DNA from 2 places in the Flavobacterium pisciphilum genome. Region 2 is predicted to be linked to the other one. Evidence: riboswitches for the same ligand, from Rfam matches in the RefSeq annotation. Region 2 holds a riboswitch; the other holds the start of a gene.
The links. A riboswitch is a leader RNA that binds a small molecule or an ion and turns the genes downstream of it on or off. The one in region 2 is predicted to bind cobalamin.
Positions count from the first base shown of each region.

Region 1: another riboswitch for cobalamin. It lies ahead of LNQ49_RS07905 (TonB-dependent receptor plug domain-containing protein); the one in region 2 lies ahead of LNQ49_RS00980 (TonB-dependent receptor).

Region 1 is NZ_JAJJMO010000001.1:1,939,841-1,947,763, reverse strand. It holds gene LNQ49_RS07910 (YncE family protein) at 31-1,095, opposite strand; gene LNQ49_RS07905 (TonB-dependent receptor plug domain-containing protein) at 1,100-2,953, opposite strand; cobalamin riboswitch at 2,982-3,207, opposite strand; gene cobC (alpha-ribazole phosphatase) at 3,286-3,822, opposite strand; gene LNQ49_RS07895 (adenosylcobinamide-GDP ribazoletransferase) at 3,807-4,595, opposite strand; gene cobT (nicotinate-nucleotide--dimethylbenzimidazole phosphoribosyltransferase) at 4,628-6,307, opposite strand; gene cobU (bifunctional adenosylcobinamide kinase/adenosylcobinamide-phosphate guanylyltransferase) at 6,385-6,894, opposite strand; partial or broken gene LNQ49_RS07880 (four helix bundle protein) at 6,915-7,112, opposite strand; gene LNQ49_RS07875 (C1orf53 family protein) at 7,137-7,502, opposite strand; gene LNQ49_RS07870 (ABC transporter substrate-binding protein) at 7,681-7,923, shown strand, end outside.
Region 2 is NZ_JAJJMO010000001.1:221,065-228,987, reverse strand. It holds gene LNQ49_RS01010 (polysaccharide deacetylase family protein) at 1-775, shown strand, start outside; gene LNQ49_RS01005 (zinc-binding alcohol dehydrogenase family protein) at 788-1,801, shown strand; gene LNQ49_RS01000 (alkene reductase) at 1,813-2,919, shown strand; gene LNQ49_RS00995 (hypothetical protein) at 3,156-4,016, shown strand; gene LNQ49_RS00990 (alpha/beta hydrolase) at 4,196-5,017, shown strand; gene LNQ49_RS00985 (DUF1810 domain-containing protein) at 5,153-5,617, opposite strand; cobalamin riboswitch at 5,977-6,184, shown strand; gene LNQ49_RS00980 (TonB-dependent receptor) at 6,301-7,923, shown strand, end outside.

The DNA.
Region 1 (7,923 bases), 1.7 Mb from region 2:
TAAAGTAAAATGTAAAAAGGATGATTTTAATTAATCATTAAAGTAAAAACCGTTTGGACCTATACCAACAACTAATTCTTTTTGTAGAGTTCCTGTAAGAGAATAGATGTATGCTTTACTGTCTGATTTAAAGTTTCCACCATCAGCTACAAAAATATGATTGTTTTTAACTGCAAAGCCATATAAATACCCGGCACTAGAAGTTAAAATAGTTGTTGTAGAGGCTGTAGTGTCGTTTAAGTTCATAGCATAAACCGAACTTCCTGCAGTATAATAAATTTTATTTTCATAAATATCTAAATTCCCTGCTCCATCTAAAGATGCTGGAAATTCAATTTTTGAAGTTGTTTTGTCTGAAATTTTCACCTTTGTAATTTCACTTCTAGTGCCATCATATGGTCCTCTTAAGATATATATAATCCCATTTTCTTCTTCCATAGTATCAGAGCTTAAACCAATAATTATAGGTGTTTCTAGTTTTTTGTCAGCTATATTTACAATTAATAATTTATCATTGTTTAGGGGCTCAGTAATATATAATTTACCGTCTTCTAATAGGATTCTATTAGCAGTTGCATTTAATTCAATTTTAGACTCAACAGCATTTGTCGCTAAATTAATTACTGCAACATAATCATCAGTGTTTCCATTAGGATTTTCCTCTGGCTTTTCATAAGAATAATATGTATTTGCGTTAGTGACATAAGCTTTTCCGTCTTTTACAACACCATATCTTGGGTTTTTAAGTCCAGTTTCTATCTTTGCAATTAACTTGAAAGTATATCGGTTTACAACATTAATTACATTAGAGCCACCAGCAATGATATAAGCTCTATCGCCATCAAAGAAGATGTTTTGAGCATATTTACCCATTAAATCTTTAGGGTTTGCAGCAGTGTAAATATCTTGTACGAAATTATTAAGATTATTGTCAATAAATGAAACAGATCCTTGACCTGCAGATCCTTCATTCAAAATCAGGATGCCATTGTCATATGCTCCTTTCTGGTCATCTGAATCGTTGTTATCATCATTCGAACAAGAAACGAACAATGAGACGCTGAGTACTATTAAAAATAATTTACTGAACTTCATTATATTAAAATTTAAGGGTTAAATACATATTAAAATTTCTTCCAGGCATAATTCGGTCTTCTAAGCTTTCATATTCTTCATTGAATAAATTACGAACTTGAAAACCAAGTTTGAAAGAAGACAGGAAGTGAAAATCATAATCGATACCAATATTTGATATTAAATAATCATTGACAATCTCTTTTGGGTTATTATCGGCTCTTGTATATACAAAGCCATTGTATAAAATTTGATAGTTGGCAGATATTTTACCACGGGCATAAGCTATAGCTCCAGTTGCTTTATTAAATGGGACAAAAAATATTTGTTTATTGGTTTCTTCATTTTTAGAAACAGTATAAGCATATGTCGCATTTAGACTAAAATAGTTTTTACCATAATTGTTTTTCCAGCTTAGCATAGTTTCTGTTCCATAAGAGTTTACTTTGTCGGTGTTTTGTGGCGACCATATTCCTTTGTTTCCAGGTACCCATTGTAGTAAATCTTTAATTTTGATATAGTAAACAGTTTGAGAAAGTGTTATTTTTTTATATGAAAAAACATTTCCAATTTCAGCTTGATAAGAGCTTTCAGGTTTTAAGTTAGGATTTCCCCCTTCATCCCAATAGAGATCATTGTAAGTTGGGATTCGATAATTTCGGGATAGATTTAATTTTAGATTATAGAATTTACTAAACTCATAAGAAGAACCTAATGAAAATAATACAGGTGACTTATAATTATTTGTAAATTCTTTCCGAATACCAAATTCATTCAGCCATTTGGTTGTTACTTGCTGTTTTGCTAATAATGATACAGAACTTATTTCACGAACATTATTTCCAAAACTAGTCCCATATCCTTTGGTCCTGCTATAATCTATAACCCCATTTACTTGAATAGATTTTAATATTTGATATCCTAAATCAAGTTTAGTTATTAAGTTTTGTGTTTTTCCATAACTATAATAATCACGGTCTATGTCGGCAAAATATTGATAATTTTCTAGAATATATGCAGTCTTAAAATTGGCAGTTAATTTATTAAAGTCACCATTGTATTCTATTAAGTTGCGGCTAAAACCATTGATGTATTTTGACTTGGTTTCTGATTCTGAAATCAATGATGTGTTTCTGTCAGTATTTGAAGTTTGACTGTATAATTTTATGGTGTTGTTTTTGTTTATTTTATATCCAAAATTGGCATTTACGCCAATCACATCATATTGTCCATTAGTATTATAGCGTTGTTCGCCTTTCCAATTGTATGTATTTACATAAGGATAATCATTCGTTGAACTGTTTTTAGAAAAACCAATTTGTGCACTCCACTTTTTGTTCGAAATGTTTGTTTTGTAGTTGATTCCAGCAGTATTAAAACTACCGTAATCAAGTCTTAAACTATTGCTAAATTGATCGTTGAAGATTAAGTCATTGTTTAAATGTACAGTTCCTCCAACAGCACCACTTCCGTAAATAACACTTCCACCACCAGCTTTTACACTTATCGAATTATAATCATTGGAAGAAATGGTATTGAAATCGGTACTTCCATTCATCTGGGAATTGATATTAATACCGTTCCAAATAACTGCTGTTTGAGAGGCTGTTGTTCCTCTAAACGCAACTGTTGAAAGCATTCCACGACCGTATTCTTTAAAGTATATAGTAGAATTGAAGTTTAACAAATCAGTAAGTAATGCTTCATTTTTATTAATAATGGAGTCATTGAGTTTTAATACCGATTGTGAATCAGAATATTTTTTGAGATTAGCATCCGAAACGATAACTTCTTTTAGTTTTGTTATAGAATCATTTTGTGCCGAAATGAATTGGCAAACTAAGAGCGAAAAACAGATGTAGAACTTTTGTAATGTCATAATTTCTAAACTCTTCTTCCCGAGAGTTCGATATTAGTTAACAAAGGCAGGTCTCCTGGCTTACGTCTTGTTGTTTTCCTTCCCGTTCTAAAACAGTGGTTTTGTAGTTAACAACAAACATTCCTTACGGAACTAAGTTTACAGTTGCGGGTACAGCTCAAGATTTTTGAATGTTGATATTTTCAATCTTCATTTACTTGATTCCCTTTTAATGTGTCTCAAAAAATAACACAACCTTAATGTGAATGCAAATATAAAGTTAAAAATACTTAAAAATCAATTTTGTTTGGTTTTTAACCTATAAGCCTAAATAAAAGAGGTTATTCGTCGTTTTAAATTATGATTTTTATAACCTGACCAAAATCGACTTTGTTTTGGAAAGCATCTTTTAAAGGAAGAGAGTTTAAGAGACACAATATGCTTCTTACAACTCCTGCATGGGCAACAATGATTACTTTTTGAGGCGTCTTAGTATGTATTTCATTTTCTATAAAATCACTAACTCTTTTGTGTAGGTCAACAAAAGATTCTCCATCTGGAACACGAACATTTACAAAATCTTCCATCCAAGGATTTAGATCTTCTTGAGAGATTTCGTTCCAATTTTTCATTTCCCAATCGCCAAAATTCATTTCCATTAAGCGATTGTCTTCTTTGTAATTTGTGATGTCATTTTGCTTTTGAATATGTTTGGCAAGTAATACACAGCGTTTCAGTGGACTCGAATATAATAAAGCATCTTGAGGTAATTGTTGTGCAATATTTTCAAAAATTAAATTATAAGGAGTGGCTATGTCTACATCGGTTTGACCGTAACAGATTCCTTTTTCACAAACCGTTTCAGTATGACGAACTAAATAAATCTCCATATCGCTATAACACTTAAGTAAAAGATAACTTCGCAAACTTGCTGGGTCGCACCTAAACAATCACCAGTATAACCATCAATCCATTTTTGAAAATAACGTGCCAGAAAGTAACGCGTTAAGAATACTGGAATTACAACCAATATTAATTGGTACTGAAAATAGGAAAGAACTAAAAGAGGTAATAACCCAAAAACGAATGCTCCTAAAACTTCTTTCCAACTAAAACTCTTTGCAATAGGTTTGCTTTTGCTTGAAGCATCTTCTCGTGAATACTCATGTGTGAACACAATACTTATTGCTGCCAAGCGACTAAGCGAATGTCCTGCAATAAACAATAGAAGAATAGTAAAGATTGATTGTTGACTTGCAGTGGTTATTAACTCAGTAAGTAATTGGAATTTTAATAATAATAGCAACACAACACCAATGGCTCCATAAGCACCAATGGCACTATCTTTCATGATTAATAAGATTTTTTCTTTGGTCCAACCACCACCAAAACCATCACAAACATCGGCAAAACCGTCTTCATGAAAAGCTCCAGTTGTTAAGATTCCAGTAATCATTCCTATAATTACTGATGCTGCAGTAGAAACCAAAAAGGAAGCACCATAAAAAGCTAAAAAAGAAAGGGTTCCAACAATCCATCCAATCAATGGGAAATAACGACTGGCTTTATTTAAATAATCAGGATTGTGGTCAATGTTTTTCGGACATGGGATTCGAGTGTAAAACATTAAAGCTGTGAAAAAAATATGGAGTTGCTTTTTCATTAAAAAGAGATGTTTTTTTTAATTGGTATTAATTACTTATTGCTAATCCCTGCATTTTCAAAAGTAGCCATTTCGTTCAAGAAAGCAACAGCCGATTGTATTATAGGCAAAGCAATTGCACAGCCTGTTCCTTCGCCTAAGCGTAAATCTAGTTGTAAGACGGGTTGAACCTCTAAGTAATTCAATAATTTTTGATGTGCTTGTTCGGCAGAAGAATGACAGAAAATAGCATTCTTTTTGATTTCGGGATTTATTTTATGAGCAATTAAAAAAGCAACTGTGCAAATGAAACCATCAACAAGAATTAGCATGTTGTTTTTATAAGCAGTTAGCATTCCACCTGCCATTTGCATAATTTCAAAGCCACCAAAAAAGGCAAGTTGCTCATGTAATTTGGCTTGACCAGAATAATTTTGAATGGCTTTTTTTAGGATATTCTGTTTCTGAATTAATTTATCTGCGTCAACACCAGTTCCTTTACCTACACACTCTTCGATGGAGATTCCGGTTAAAACACTCATTAAAACCGAGGCTGTAGATGTATTTCCTATACCCATTTCACCAAAACCAATGCAGTTACTTCCTGTTTTTGCAATAGCATCAATGATTTCACCTCCTTTAGATAAACACAATTGTAATTCGTTTTCGCTCATTGCAGGAGCGTGTAAAAATGACTGTGTTCCTTTGGCAATTTTAGCATTAATCAAATTTGCATTTGTTGGGAAATCATAATTTACACCAGCATCTACAATTGATAGTTTAATTTTGTTTTGTTTACAAAATACATTGATTGCTGCTCCTTCTTCAAGGAAATTACCAACCATTTGTCGGGTCACATCTTGTGGATATGCGCTCACTCCATGATTAGCAATACCGTGGTCTGCTGCAAAAACAACAATGTTTGGTTTTATAATTTCAGGAGTTAAAGTCTGAAAGATAGTTCCAATCTGAAATGCTAATTTCTCTAGAGCTCCAAGAGAACCAGTTGGTTTTGTTTTAGAGTCGATTTTAAATTGTAGTGTTTCACTAAATGAGCTTGAAAGTTCAGGTTTTGAATTGTTTTCAAAATCTGTCTTAGGGATAAAGTTCTCATTTATGGTTTTGATTTCTGTACAATTAAAAGTTTCCGATTTTTGTTTCCAGTTTAATTGTTGCAGCATCGGTTGGTTATCATAGTTCGTTGCTGGTTTACCGATACAAAAATAACCTAGAGGTTCTATGTTTTCGGGCAAGTCAATTATTTTTTTGAATTGGTAATAATTTAAAATAGAAACCCAACCCATGCCATATCCTTGTTCCGTAAGAGATAGCCATATATTTTGTGCAGCACAAACAGAACTGAATTTGACAGCTTCATTACTACCGACAGTTCCTATGGTAAAACTGTTTAATACCGAGCGATCATAAGCAATTATTAACCCTATTGGAGCTTCTTCTATAGCTTCTAATTTCAAGGATTTATAATGTTGTTTTTGCTCTTCATCATCAGTTAGGGATTCAGCTTTTTTATTATAATCTAAAAATAAATCTTTGATAGCCTTTTTTACTTCATTAGATTTTATGATGTAATATTTAGTAGCATCAGTTAAACCAACCGAAGGAGCCCAATGTCCTGCCTGTAAAGCTTTCTGAATAACTTCATCAGGAACTTCATCATTTGTAAAATGGCGTGTGTCACGGCGTGATTTTAATATGTCATCTAAATAACTCATGTTTTTTTGTTTAAAAAGTGAGGGGTTAAAAGTGGAACTTATAAGATTGAAAAGTTAATTTAAAGACCCGATTCAATTTACCCTTTTATTCTAACTGGAATTCCAGAAACCATTAGCACAACAATATCGGCATTTTTAGCCAGAAACTGATTCATCCAGCCTTGTAATTCTGTAAATTTTCTTCCCACATGTGTGTCTGCATGAAGTCCCATTCCGATTTCGTTGGTCACAATTATTAAAGTTGCGTCGGGTTGATTGGCAATTTTTAAAAATTCAGCTTTAGCTTCTTCTAGTGATAATGCAACATCATTTTTGGTATCCACAAAAAAGTTGGTTAACCAAAGCGTTACACAGTCAATTAAGGCTACTTTACCAGAAAAATTAATTTCGCTTAAATGTTTCTCTTTTTCAATATTCGTCCAGCGTTCATCACGTTCTTGTTGGTGTCTACCAATCCGATTTTGGAAATCTTCATCCCATTTTCGGGCAGTTGCCACATACATTGGCGTATCTGTAAGTTGTAATGCAAGTTCTTGTGCATAACCACTTTTTCCTGAACGTTCACCACCAGTAATTAGGTATATCATCGTTTTAATTATTAGTTGTTGATTGTAAATTTATGAATAAAGTCATTTTTGCTTTCAGCATGCTCTGCTTCTCTAATCATTGCGCCAATACTTGTTCCTGACCTAAGAAGTTGTTTAGAAAGTATGAATTCCATTTTGACGGTACATAAGTATTGGTATAGTCTAACTATACGAATGGGAAAATCAAATTTTTTATCTTTTACAATATTATTTTTCATCATTTATAATTAACAACTAAACAATTATTTATATGGGCAATGTCTGCATTTATTTCCACAACAATTTCCTCTTTTTAAGTGAAACCATTCTTTAAAAACATAATTCCCATTTTCTAGATAATAATCAATTCCCTCAATAAGGGTATTGTTTTTGGGTAAAGTGGAAGCTTTGTTATCAACCGCAATATCGGGAGTAATTCTATTTACAAAATCATCTATTTTTACTGTACAGGCATTTTTAAAACAATTTGGACAAAGGCAATCCACAACTTCTGAAGGTACAAAAATTGGAGGGAAGTCATTACACCAGCATTTGTTTCCATCGGGAGAATCACCACAATTAAATGCGGTTCCACAGCTTGAGCAGTTTTTTACTTTAAGACCATTCATGCTGTAAAGATACTATTTGTTTAATTTTTTAAGTTTAAAAGTAAACAAGAAATTTAGAAATTGCGCTACCTTTGTTGCTATCCAACATTGTAAAATATGGGATTGCTATAATTTAAAATCAGATATGAGGTTAAATAGTGATGCTATAATTCTTTTAAAAAATAAATAGGAGCTATATATGAAATCGTTATTACATAAAGTTGTTTTTCTTTTTTCTTTTTTAGTATTAATTAGTTGTAAGAAAAGTGAAAGTACTACAGAAATAAAAGCCGAAACTGGGCAAAATAGTATTGAATATGCTTCAGGGCTCTCTATTAATAAATTTACAGGTTATTCGGTTGTAAAAGTTACAAATCCTTGGCCAGAAGCGAATAAGGATTATACTTATGTTTTAAAGGAAAAAGATGGAGTAGTGCCAGAT
Region 2 (7,923 bases):
CCCATTTTCGGGTAATCCTTTGCCAAAAGGGCAACCAGATTTGGCTGCAGAAAGCTGGTTTCGTTATGGAGCAAATGAAGGTATTTACAGAATGCTGGATTTATGGAAAAAATACAATATAAAGGTTACTTCGCATGTTGTGGGAGAAGCTGCAGTGAAGTATCCCGAATTAGCAAAAGCAATTGCTGCTGGAGGTCATGAAATAGCTGCTCACGGTTTGTCTTGGAGTAATCAATGGAATATGAGTTATAAAGACGAATTGGCATTTGTAAAAAAAGGAATTGATACTGTAGAATCTATTACAGGTAAAAGAGGAGTTGGATATAATGCAAACTGGTTGCGCAGAAGCCCAAATACTTTAAAGGTATTGCAAGAGCTTGGGTTTTTATATCATATTGACGATTTAAGTCGTGACGAGCCTTTTATTACTAAAGTGAACGGTAAAAATTTTGTAGTAATGCCCTATACACTTCGTAATAATGATATCGTAAATGTAGAAGGAAAACATTGGAGTCCTGATCAATTTTTGGCACAATTAAAAATGGAATTTGATCAACTTTATGAGGAGGGCGCTACCAAAAGAAGAATGATGTCTATTAGTTTTCATGACAGAATAGGAGGGACTCCTGCAATGGTAAAAGCAATGGATACTTTTATTCAATATACAAAAACTAAAAAAGGAGTTGTGTTTATGAGAAAGGATGATATAGCAAAGATGGTTCAAAACGATCCAAAAACACCAATTGATAACCCAGAAGAAAAATATAATAATTAAAACTATAAACTTATGAAAGCAATAGGATTTAAAAAGTCACTACCAATAACGGAACAAGATAGTTTTATTGAATTTGAATCTTTAAAACCAATACCTGATGCAAATGAATTATTGGTAAAAATTAATGCAATTTCTGTAAATCCAGTAGATTTTAAAATTCGTCAGAATAGCGCTGTCGATTCCCCTTTAGATACACCAAAAATTATTGGTTGGGATGCTGTAGGCGTAGTAGAAGCCATTGGTGATAATGTGAGCTTGTTTAAAGTAGGCGAAGAAGTGTATTATGCTGGTGATATTACTAAGCAGGGCAGCAATGCCGAGTATCAAGTTATAGATGAGCGTATTGTAGGTAGAAAGCCAAAGTCTCTTAATGACGAAGAAGCTGCCGTTATGCCATTAACCGGTTTAACAGCTTGGGAGATATTGTTTGATCGTATTCGCATAAGTCCTGAAAAGGATAAAGGCAAATCGGTTTTAATAATTGGTGGAGCAGGAGGAGTAGGTTCTATTGCAATTCAATTGGCAAAAAAAGTAGCAGGTTTAACTGTTATTGCTACGGCATCCCGTCCTGAGACTATTGCATGGTGCAAAAAACAAGGAGCAGATTATGTGGTTGATCACAAAAACTTAATTTCATCGGTTAGAGAATTAGGCTTCCAATATGTTGATTTTATTTTAGATTTTGTTGATACAAATTCATATTGGGATATAATGGTAGAACTTATTAAACCACAAGGGCATATTGCCTCTATTACAGGTAATAGTAATCCAGTAGTTTTGAATAAACTAAAGAACAAAAGTGCTTCATTCTCATGGGAATTAATGTATACTCGTTCAATGTTTCAAACTGATGATATGCAAGAGCAACATAATATTTTAAACAAAATTGCCGATTTATTAGACAACGGAATCCTCAAAACAACTCTAAACGATACACTTATTGGTTTATCGGCTGACAATTTAAAAAAAGCGCATCAGCTTTTGGAATCAGGTAAAACAATTGGAAAGATTGCTATAAAATTTTAAAAAATAAGAAAATGGATTATCAAGAATTATTTAAAGAATATGATTTAGAAGGAATTACATTGCAGAATCGCTTTCTGATGGCACCAATGACTCGTTCTAGAACTACACAACCCGGAAATGTTCCCAATGCATTAATGGCGGAGTATTACGCACAAAGAAGTATGGCAGGTTTAATAATTACCGAAGCAACACAGGTTTCAATACAAGGAATGGGCTATGCAAAAACACCAGGAATTTACAGTCAAGAACAAATTGACGGTTGGAAATTAACAACTGCTGCTGTACATAAAAAAGGAGGTAAAATATTTCTTCAATTATGGCATGTAGGCAGGGTGAGTAGTTCTAAGGTTAATGGACTGCAGCCTATTGCGCCTTCGGCATTGAAAGCACAAAATACCCATGTCTATATTTTTGACGGTGCACCAAATGGAGATGCTACTTTCATACCTGTGGATGAACCTAAGGAAATGGACAAAACAGATATAGAAAATGTAATTAAAGAATTTGCTCAAGGTGCTAAAAATGCTATTGCTGCAGGCTTTGATGGTGTAGAAATTCATGGAGCAAATGGGTATTTAATAGATCAATTTTTGAGAAGCAACAGCAATAAGAGAACTGATGAATATGGAGGTTCTAAAGAGAATCGAATTAGGTTGTTAATTGAGATTTCTAAAGCAGTAGTAGAGGCAATTGGGAATGAAAAGACAGGAGTTAGACTTTCTCCTTTTATAAGTTTTAAGGATATGAATGATCCTGAGATATTGGACACTATCATGTTAGCTTCAGAAGAATTGAATAAATTAGATATTGCATATATTCATCTTTGTGAAGCCGACTGGGATGATGCACCCCAAATTTCAGATGACTTTAGAAAAGAACTTCGAACTAAATTTAAGAACACTATCATCGCAACTGGTAATAAAACACCACAATCGGGAGAAAAATTAATAGAAAACAATTTGGTTGATTTAGTTGGTTTTGGAAGAAAATTTCTAACCAATCCAGATTATCCTAAAAGAGTGAAATTAAACACTTCTCTAAATGAAATATCAGACAATCACACCTTATTTGGCGGTGGTACAGAAAGAGGGTATACTGATTATCCGTTTAGTATATAATCAAAAAAATAGAATAATTTTCAATTGGTAATTTGGTAGCTAAAGCCACTGTTCATCCTATATAAATACTAGTTTTATGTAGGATTTAAATAAAAAAACTTTTAATTTTATGCTATCAATTTATGTACAAATAACACCATTTTAAAACAATTACAAGCGTGACTATTGTCTTGTTGGAGAGTCTTGTTAGATTAATATTAATTGAAGTATAGTTCTTAAATTTTAATCTTAAAAAAATGAAAAAATCTGTTTTAAAGAACATTGTCTTTTTTGTAATTCTATTATGTAGTGTAATTACTGTATCTGCTCAGGATAAAGTCGATACTGTAGTTATGCTAAACGGTGAGAAAAAAGAAGGTAAAGTTGTATCGGTAAAAGATGACGCTATTAAATTTGTATACAAAGGCGAAGCACTTGAATATGAGTTTAAAAAATCAGAAATAAATGTAATTGTATTTGCAAGTGGCAGAACAGAAGTAATCAATAAAGGAGGAAATTCTAGTATTGCTTCATCACAAGTTCCAGCAACAGGCAGAAAAGGTAAAATAGCCATATTGCCTTATGAATTCATAACAAATGACCCTTCTCTTAATGCTAATTCTATGGCAGAGCAACTACAGGCAGAAAGTTATCTGTCTGTTAAAGAGAATACTTCTGGTTTAGAATTACAGGATCCAATTACAACAAATAGTTTATTGGCAAAAAATAATATCACACATGCCAATTTAAAATCTATTAGCCCAACAGAAATGGCAGCGTTATTAGGTGTTGAAAATGTATTATACGGAATTGCTAACGTAACAAATAAAGGAACTTCATCTTATGGAAGTGGTGTTACAAGTTATAATGATAAAGAAACACAGAATAAAGAGGGGAGAAAAGAAACTACTAAATCATCTGGTTCAGCATACAACTCTAACAATGCTACTACTATGATTAATTATGACACCAAAATCAATCTAAATATTTATAACGATAAAGGAGCTAATTTATATTCAGAATCAAGAAATTCTTTTGGAACTGGATTCGATGCCTATCATGCTACAATTAACTATTTGATAAAACGTTGTCCCTTTGGAGTTAAAGCAAAGCATTAATATAGATTAAAGCATAAAAGAGCGCTACATAGTATTCTTTGTTATTTATGATTTTGTAATATACGCATTGCAGTAACCTGCTCAAATTGCATGCGCGTAAGTTTTTTTATGGCATCAACATATGTAAATGTTTTTGTTTTTTTTACTTCATTTCTTTGTCTTTCAATAAAAACAAAGAAATGAAAACATTACTTACAACAGCGTTATTACTTGCATTATCATTAACTATTTCTGCTCAGGATATTATTCATAAAAAAGTATATAGTACTAAAATGGATAAAGAGATTGAGACAGTTATTATTACTCCTAAACTCAAAAAAGGAGTATCCTATAAAACCGTTTATTTATTGCATGGTTATAGCGGAAACCCTGATAGAACTTATAAAAAAGATATTCCCGATCTTGTTAGTAAATCAGAAAAATATCAAACTATTTATGTATTACCAACTGGTAATTTTAATAGCTGGTATGTAGATAGTCCAATCAATAAAACGTCACAATATCAAACCTTTATTGGAAAAGAGCTAGTTGAATATATTGACGCTAATTATCCAACAATCAAGGATCGAAAATTTAGAGGAATTTTAGGTTGGAGCATGGGAGGATATGGAGCAACAACTATTGGTGTTACTTATCAAAATAGTTTTTCGATTGTAGGCAGTACGTGTGGAGCACTAGATTTTAATCGTTTTGGTGAAAATTTTCATAATTATCAAGTAGATAAAGTTTTGGGAGAGTTTAAAAGTTTGCCAAAAGAATATTTTGCATTCAATAAAATTGAACAAATGCAAAAATCAAATCAGTATTATATTCTGGATTGCGGCACTGAAGATGAGCAAATGATTGAGATGAACAGAGATTTTCATAAACTCTTGAACAATCAAAAAGTAGAACATCTTTATATTGAATCTCGCGGAGGACACGATACTAATTATTGGAGTAAAGCATTATCAAATCAATTAGCATTATTTGAAAACTATTTTGGTACTGAAAAATTATAAATTATGTTGTTTTTAAGGTATACTAAACACCATATTTTAAAGGATAATTCATAAAACTAAAAAGACACTACAGATTTGCGATTGCAAATACGACGTAGTGTCTTTTTTGAGTAAATAATCTATTGTAATGTTGTACTATGACAACACAGTTGTTTCAATAGACGCCGTTATAATTGAATTAATAATGGACAAGGTAAGTGGATCTTGCTCTCCTGAAAAGAAGGCATCCAATACTTCTTGGAAAATTGGATTACTGTTTTCTACCAAAGTAAAAAGTGTCATCGATGAGCGTAATTTTCGCGCTTCTAATTCTCCTAGAATTGATTCAGCAGATTTCATTTTGAAAGTCAATATCAATTCCGAAATCTCGATAAGGTGTTTTCCTAAAATAGGATGTGCAATAAATTCTGTTGCTTCTTTTAAATCTGTAATAGCATAAAATTTGGCAGTATCACTAGTTCCTAATCCCGCAATTTGAGGAAAGATAAACCACATCCAGTTCGTCTCTTTTTTCCCTTTTTTAATTTCAGAAAGAGCGGTAAGATAAAGGTGGTTTTGTGCTTCTAAAAAGCGGATTAAATCATTGTTTGAATATGCCATTGTAATGTTAGATTGTGTAAAAAAAGGGTGCAAAAGTATTAAAAAATATAGGCAATTCCTAATGAAAGATTCAGACAGTGTGCGTTTTATGACTAAGTTGCGTAATATCTTACTTAAATTGACTTGGGTTATAACTTCTGTTTGTAGATGAAATTCTACAATCCAATATGTCCAATTATTATTTTTTATTATCTCATTTCAGGCCTAATTTTAAGCATTTATTTATTGGCTTTTTTTGTTAAAAAACGCATTGAATATCTGGCTTTGGTAATTTATACATATCACATTATTCTTTATGATTTTATTACAAAAATTATAATTTTATTAGATAACAATTATTTTTTATGAAGTATAGTTATATCTTTACCTAAAATTTTGGTCTATTTTTTTCTTAAAATTAAGATAAAATAGTTAAAAGGGAATCAGGTGTAAATCCTGAACAGGCCCGCTACTGTAAGTTCTATATAAGTCTTTAAACGTTACTAATGCCACTGTTTGTTTTAGCAAATGGGAAGGTTGTTTAAAGATGGAATAAGTCAGGAGACCTGCCAAAATCACATAGTTTAAAACTTTCGAGGAACAAAGTTGAAGAACAAGAAATCACCCTATTATTTTATAATGGGCTTTTTTTCTTATGCTTCTTGATGATTATACCTCAGTAAGTTTTTATAATTTATTTAGTGATGTATAATACAAAAAAAAGTCTTTTATTCATTTTTACGTTATTTGCTCCATTTGTGCTTTATTCTCAAGCATCTAATGATAGTATACGCCCTTTAAAAGAAGTAATTCTAAAAGGAAAACCTTTCCAAGAAGTAATTCCAGTACAAAGCCTTTCAGGAAAATTACTAGAAAACTTAGCCAGTCACAATGTTGCAGATGCACTTCGCTATTTTGCTGGAACCCAAATTAAAGATTACGGAGGACTTGGAGGTCTTAAAACAGTCGATGTACGTAATATGGGTACGCATCATGTAGGTGTTTTTTATGACGGAATACAGTTGGGTAACGCTCAGAATGGAGTTACCGATCTAGGTAAATACTCCTTAGATGACATGGAATCGCTTACGATGTATAACGGTCAAAAAAGTGAAATTTTCCAGTCGGCAAAAGACTTCGCAGCGGCCTCAGCAATTTATTTAAAAACAAAACGACCTGTTTTTGATGATAATAAAAAGACACATTTATTAGTACGCTATAAAACGATGTCTATAAACTACAACAATCCTTCTTTTAGATGGGAGCAAAAGCTAAGTGACAAAATAAGCATGAGTGTAAGCTCAGAGTACATAAAATCCAATGGTCAATATAAATTTAGATATAAAAGAGACAATCAAGATGGTACTGTTGCCTATGATACCACAGCTACCAGACACAATAGTGATATAGCAGCACTAAGAATTGAATCAGGTATTTTTGGAAAGATAAATAACGGCTCTTGGGACGCCAAAGTTTATTATTATGATTCAGATAGGGGAGCACCAGGAGCTATTGTAGAGAATAAGTTTTCTGATGGATTTAGACAATATGACAAAAACTTCTTTGCGCAAGCCTCGATAGTAAAGGATTTTACAAAAAGGTATAAATTTCAGGCAAAGGCAAAATATGCTGATGATTACACGCATTATGTAGCTAGAGATACGACAAACATATTAGGAGAAATAGTAACCGAGGGAGCACAATCTGATGATAGCTATTATCAAAAAGAAATATACTTCTCAGCAGTAAATATGTACAGTATATTGCCTACATGGGATGTTTCTCTATCCACAGATTTTCAATACAACAAGCTAGACGCAACAAGGAGAGGAATACAAACCCAGTTTTCATTTCCGCAACGTTACACCGGATTATTTTCATTAGCAAGTTCGCTCAGACTTGGACGCTTTAAGGCTTTAGGTAGTGTAGTAGGCACTTATGTTCAGGAAGAAGTACGTTATAATGCAAAAGCGCCAGACAAAAAAGAACTTACTCCAGCATTATTTATTGGTTATACTCCTTTTAAGGATTATGATTTTAATTTAAGAGCATTTGCAAAACGCATTTTTAGAATGCCAACATTTAATGATTTGTATTATACTATGGTTGGTTCTAGTACGCTAAGACCAGAGTATATGAACCAATATGATGTAGGATTTACTTATAATTTACCTACTGGCAAAGGTTTCTTCGATCGATTTTCGATTCAGGCAGACGCTTATTATACCAATACCAAAGATAAAATAGTAGCAGCTCCAACAGGAAATCTGTTTCGTTGGATGATGACAAATATGGGACAAGTTAAAGGACATGGTATTGAATCTGTA